DNA from 2 places in the Ruegeria sp. AB6 genome. Region 2 is predicted to be linked to the other one. Evidence: riboswitches for the same ligand, from Rfam matches in the RefSeq annotation. Region 2 holds a riboswitch; the other holds the start of a gene.
What was found. A riboswitch is a leader RNA that binds a small molecule or an ion and turns the genes downstream of it on or off. The one in region 2 is predicted to bind cobalamin.

Region 1 (3,142 bases), on a different contig from region 2:
GTTCGATTCCCAAAGAATGTGCCAGGTGAATCGCGTTTTGCACGATATCCGCCTTGGTTTCCAAATCAGGCGCAATATTCACCGCCGCATCCGTCACCATGATCGGGCGCGACATGCCCGGAACATCCATTACGAACACATGTGACAGTCGCCGCCCAGTGCGCAGCCCTTTTTCACGACGCAAAACCGCGTGCAGCAACTCATCCGTATGCAGATACCCCTTCATCAGGGTCTGCGCGCGTCCTTCGACTACAAGATCCACGGCACGGTGCGCGGCGATGCCGTGGCTGCGGGCCTCGACAATTTCGATGCCCGACAAGTCGGCCACCAGCTCTGCGGCAGCAGCGGCGATTTTATCGGGGTCCCCGACGAGGATCGGCGAAATAATATGATTGGCATGCCCCAGCAACGCGCCGCTCAGAGAGTTGGGCTCTTCTGGCGCAACAACGGCGGTTGGCATCGGCTCTAGTGGGCGCGCTTTTGCCAACAGCGCGTCGAAATGGCGGTGCCGCTGCACGATCAGGCCAGGGACCTCGACCGAGTCGAACTCCATATGCGTCGAAGGCGGTGTGACCTGAACGGTGCCGCTGAGAACCAGTGCATTGTCAACGACCCGTCGCACTTCGGCTGAGCAGAGCAGATCACCATCGTCGCGCTTTTCCTCAACAGCGACAAAGGCAGTCAGTTCTTCACCAGCAAGCACCGGGAGGTGGAAGGCCAAATCCGCGCGCCGAGTCTGCGTTCCGGCGCCGGGCATGTAGTTTCCCAGCACGGCTGCGACCAGACCGGCGGGCCACAGCGCGGGTGCGACGGCTTCGGCAAGGCCGTCGCCATCCCCGTCATAGGCTGCCAGATGCAGCGGATTGTGATCGCCCGAGGCCGAGGCAAAAGCATAAAGGTCGTCAACCGTGCACAAGCGGGTTAGTTGTGCCGTGTCGCCAACCTTGAGCTGCTCGAAGGTTTTGTTTTCCTGGATTTTCATAGCGTGCCAACTTTGGTTTTTCGGACGTCTTACCGACTTGGGTCGCGGGTTTAATTGATGCAGGTCAGTTCGGGGTCACAATAGTACGTCCAGCACCCTTGAGCCCACAAAACGGTGCCTCGGCTTTCAGATTTTGCTGCGTCGCAGCATAACTGATTGCCCACTGAGCAGCAATATCCTTTGCGCTGTCTTCACCGGAACGTTGCGGAATCCGTATTGACCCATGCTCTGATCTGAGGCAGTGACGCTACGATGGTTCCCGATGCTGCACGCGCGGGATGAAAAGGGAATACGGTAAGGTGCAGACCAAATCCGTAACTGCCCCCGCAACTGTAGGCGGTGAGCGACGCCAATTTCCCACTGGCCGGATCAGGTCGGGAAGGGTGGCCAAGCACAGACCCGCGAGTCAGGAGACCTGCCATCTCAAACGCAACCAAACCGGGGCGGGGTGTCCTGGAAAGAGGCTCAATGTCACATCGACCCGATGTCTTCAGAACCGTTCCTTTACCTGCCCGTCCGGCATGCAGGTGGGGCGGAGCATGACGGATCATGTGGTGCTGATCTGCACGACCTGCCAAGGGGCTGAGGCGGCGCAATCGATTGCCGAGGCCCTGCGAGAGCGCCTGCCCGAGGGCTACGGCACACGGATGATTGAGTGTATGGCCGGTTGCGATCACCCACTGACCGTTGGATTTCAGGCGGGTGCGAAGGCACAATATCTGTTTGGCGAAATTCAAACCTCGGCCGATATCGACGCTTTGGCCGCTTTCGCGCGGCAATACCAAAACAGTTCCACAGGTTGGACCAAGGCAACGGATCGCCCCGAGGCGCTGTTGCACAAGACCTTGTCGCGGATGCCGCCCTTGGCGACGGGGGCCACATGACCGAACATGCGTTCCTTCAGGTCAACGGCGTCGGTTATCACGCCTATCACGGCGAAGTTCTGCTTCAGGACATCACCTTTGCGCTTCACGAAGGCGCGGTTCTGGCCATCGCTGGGCCCAATGGCGCGGGCAAGACAACGCTGATGAACCTTCTATGCGGGTCCGAGCATCCTTCGGACGGCAATGTATTGTTCAAGGGGCGAAATTTGCGCAGCATGTCGGCGACCGAGCGTGCGCGGATGATCGCTGTTGTCAGCCAGCAGGAATATCCCGACGGGCGGCTCTCCTTGCGCGAGTATGTAGCGCTGGGACAGATCCCGATCCGGGCCGACCGCTCGGCCGAGGCCCATGCCGCCGATCTTGGGCGAATTTTGGACCTGACCAGCCTGAACGATCTGGCCGACAAACGCATGGCGGTTCTGTCGGGCGGGGAACGGCAGCGCGCCCATATCGCGCGGGCATTGGCGCAAAACCCGGCACTGCTGTTTCTGGACGAGCCCACCAACCATCTGGACCCGGACGCCAAGGGGCGGATGTTGTCACTGGTGGCCGGGCTGGGGATCACAGTGGTGATGATCGTCCACGATCTGGTCATGATTCCGGAATTTGCGACGCATGTCGCGCTGATGAAATCCACCCGTCTTACCGGGTTCGGACCTGTGGCCGACGTGCTGACCACCGACCGCGTGCGTGACACGTTCGGCGTAGATTACCTGTTTTTCCAGCACGAGGGCCGCTTGATCCCAGCGCTGGACATCCGAAAAACCTCAGTTTCCAATCCTGTTAGGAGCATTACCGAATGAAACACATCTTGTCCGTGGCGCTGGTTACAGCCATGGCGGGCGGTGCCGCCGCGCATGAAGTTACCGTCGACAATTGCGGCGAACCGCTGGTGTTTGAAACCCAGCCCGAGCGTCTGGTCGTGCATGACATGAACATGACCGACATGGCCTTTGCACTGGGTCTACAAGACAAGATCGTCGGCCTGACCGGGATTACCGGCTGGTACAAAACCAGTCCCGAGTTCGACTCGCTGCGCGGCGATATCCCGGAACTGGCCCCGAAATATCCGACGGTCGAGAACCTGGTGGCCGTTGAACCCGACCTGTTCTTTGCCGGTTGGTACTACGGAATGCGGCCCGGCGGTGATGTGACACCGGAAACGCTGGCGCCCTTCGGGATCAAGACTATGATCCTGTCGGAAAGCTGCGTTCACCTGCATAAGGACCGCCCAAAGGCCAGCATGGACCTGCTGTTTGACGATGTCGTGCGTCTG
Region 2 (3,142 bases):
CGATGCGATCTGCTGGCCTCGGACCGCGCGGGGCATAATTTTGACGTCCTGCATGGGCTGACATACCGGATCGACCTTAGCCAGCCCGCTCGGTTTGGCGCAGATGGGGCACTTTTGCACCCATCGGCCCGCCGCGTCCGCGAGATTCGTTTCGAAGGCCAACCCTTGGATGCAGAGCAGACCTTTGTGGTGGCGTTGAATAATTACCGCGCAAATGGCGGTGGGCACTTCCCCTTTGCCGGGCGGGCGACGCGCGTTCCGCTGCCGATTCTGCCCCTACAAGATCTGGTCAAAAACTACGTGACTGCCGGGCCTCATTCCGGCACCGTGTTCGAGCGTCCGTTCCGTCTGTCCTCTGTGGCCGGGGCGTTGGCGGTTCTGCGTACAGGCCACAAGGCCTGGCATCATCTGGACGACATCGCCGAATTTGCACCCAACATCGCTGGAGAGGACGAGGCCGGTTTTCTGCTGATCCATTTGACGCTCTGACGGGTTGTCATTTGCCGCGCACTTGCCTATATCGCGTGCTGAGAGGTTGGCGCGGGCGAGCGCCTCGCCAACCTGGTCAGGTCCGGAAGGAAGCAGCCACAACGAGCCCCGCTTGGGTCGATGTCCAACCTCTCACTTATCTCCCACATGATCCCGGGCAATAAGCTGCGGCCAGACCGCTGCGTTGCGACGGGCGAACACGCCGATATGCCCGATCTCTTTCACCCCGAAATCTGACAGTGACAACAACCGACGCCGTGCATTCGGGCCATAAAGCTCGGCCAGGCGCCACACCGCTTTGGGCGGCACCACCTGATCGTCGTCGAATGCGATCAGATCGACCGGCACTCCCTGCCCGGCCCAGTGCGCCTCGGGCAGGGTCTTGCCCAAATCGGGCAGGTAGTTCGTCGGTGCCGTGCACCATCTACGCCACTGCCAGTAGACCCGCGCGGGCAAGTCAGCCCCAAAGCCCAAAGCCCTGCCCGGCAAATACCCCGCCGCTTTGACAACCAGCGGCGCATGGCCATACCAGAACAACCCCGCCAGTGCCTTGTACGGCCACGGGTGATCAGACAGAGTGACCAGCCCGGAGCAAACACAGATCATGCGGTCAATCTGCGCGATATCCGGTTGAACCGGGCCCAACATTCCGCCAACGGAATGGCCGATGCTCCATTGTTCCGCGTCCGGGAAGCGTCTGCGCATTTCCGCGCGGGCGGCGGGCATGTCGACCAGCGCCCAGTCCGCCATAGTTACCTGCGAGTCCTGCAATCGGCCGGTCAGCGAATGGCCGAAATCCCGATAGTCATAGGTCAGACAAGCCATACCCTGCTCGGCCGCCAGCCAATGGGCAAAATGCTGATAATAGTCGCGGGGCACGCCGGTCGCTGCATGGATCACCACAACTGTCTTGGGAGGCAAGGCAGGCAGATAGAGCCGCCCCGACAGCATCGCCGAACCAGACGGAAACTGGACATCTTCGGTCAAAACAGGATGCGTATTGTCCAACATCGCCCGCGCCTCATATTCTAAACTGTTTAGTTCACCCGCGCAGTCGGCCCTGTTCCGTCATCAGAGTCAAGCCGTGGGGAAATTGACCCAACGTCGCGCCGGGATTCAATGGCGCTTGACTCGAAGCCCGCTCAACCGCTAGCGATGGCGTGATGGTTCTTGTCCCTTTTCGGGATAGGATGAAAAGGGAACACGGTGCGGTTCTGCCCGGCATTGCCGGAACGAACCAAGGCCGAGACTGCCCCCGCAACTGTAAGCGGTGAGCAATGCCGAGATACCACTGGCCGAAAGGCTGGGAAGGTCGGCAAAGCCACGACCCGCAAGTCAGGAGACCTGCCATCGAACGAAAACCGAAACTCGGGCGGGGTGTCCGGGACAGGTCGTCAGCACGCTGTCACACCTGATCCATGCCCCTCGTCCAGCGCGCGGAGGGCGCATCATGATCTGGAAGACCAAGACCCACGAATTCACCGCGACGGTATGCCAAAAAACCGACGCCCCATGCCCGGCACTGGCCCGAATGGCACGCGCCCTGACGGATGCAATGGCCACGGCCCGTCCGGCAACAACCGATGCGTTCGAGATCGAAGGCAGCAGCGACTTGACCCATTGCGCCGAAGGGTGCTCGGCCCGGTTTCGCGCCCAACCCGATCAGATCCGGGTGTTCTGCGGTGTGGCCGCCGACACTCCGGCCGAGCGGCTGGATCGCTATGCGGATATGTTGTTCGGAGCAGATTTCACCGCCCACGCAGCCAGCCTTTTGCCGACACCGCCCTGCGCGATGATGGAAGTGGTTACCACGGCGCCCCAGCCAGCCGCGCCGACCGAACACCAGCTTTCAGCCTGAATTCAGCTGCCCGTCCGGGCCGCCGAAGTGGCCCAGACCATCTGCGCCTCGGTCTCGACGGCGCAGGGACGTACTGTCCGTAGCATCTGCAAAGCGGTATCTGCGGGCAGTCCGCTATCCGTCATCAACCGCAAAGCAACCATACCCGATCGCCCGCAGCCGCCCCGACAATGGACCAAAACGCCTCCGCCGCCGGACAGCAGCGCACGGGCCCGCTGGCTGACATTGGACCAAATGGCCTGTATCCGCGCATCCGGCGCACCAAAATCCTGGACCGGCAGGTGAGCCCATTCGACCCCGTGCCGCTCCAGATCGCCACCGAACGCCGCCGCTCCCAGGTTTTTCATCTCAGAGCTTGTGGTCATTGAAATCACCAGATCCGGTCGCCAGTCCTGCACCGTCTTCAGATCGGCCGCATAGTCACCTCCCGCGCCGGGCAGCGGAGATATCCCCAGACGACCCGGCCCCAGTCGCAGGGAATAGATGGCGAAATTATTCATGGCACGTTCCGATCAATCTGCACCGATGATGTATCGCCTGCGTCCTTGCTTGCAAATCGAATTTCCTGCGCTGCTGCTGTGGACGTGGGCGGCAGGGGTCACTACGCTGCATCGGACTCCGAATCCGACAGAGCAGATATGACCGACACGCCCAGCCCCGCCTATCAGGTTCTTGCCCGCAAATACCGCCCGGAAACCTTCGCCGATCTAGTCGGTCAGGACGCCATGGTACGCACGCTGAAAAACGCGTTCGAGGCGGATCGAATTGCGCAAGCCTTTATCATGACCGGCATTC

Region 1: linked by a shared signal. The riboswitch ahead of ACR0DB_RS12875 (DUF1636 family protein) and the one ahead of ACR0DB_RS21005 (hypothetical protein) in region 2 are both predicted to bind cobalamin.

Annotation. Positions count from the first base shown of each region.
Region 1 is NZ_JBQGAD010000005.1:262,469-265,610, reverse strand. It holds gene ACR0DB_RS12880 (bifunctional enoyl-CoA hydratase/phosphate acetyltransferase) at 1-982, opposite strand, end outside; cobalamin riboswitch at 1,220-1,419, shown strand; gene ACR0DB_RS12875 (DUF1636 family protein) at 1,522-1,866, shown strand; gene ACR0DB_RS12870 (ABC transporter ATP-binding protein) at 1,863-2,669, shown strand; gene ACR0DB_RS12865 (ABC transporter substrate-binding protein) at 2,666-3,142, shown strand, end outside.
Region 2 is NZ_JBQGAD010000016.1:1,599-4,740, reverse strand. It holds gene ACR0DB_RS21020 (bifunctional 2',3'-cyclic-nucleotide 2'-phosphodiesterase/3'-nucleotidase) at 1-489, shown strand, start outside; RNA gene ffs (signal recognition particle sRNA small type) at 529-627, shown strand; gene ACR0DB_RS21010 (alpha/beta hydrolase family protein) at 622-1,500, opposite strand; cobalamin riboswitch at 1,637-1,855, shown strand; gene ACR0DB_RS21005 (hypothetical protein) at 1,940-2,347, shown strand; gene ACR0DB_RS21000 (protein-tyrosine phosphatase family protein) at 2,350-2,847, opposite strand; gene ACR0DB_RS20995 (DNA polymerase III subunit gamma/tau) at 2,986-3,142, shown strand, end outside.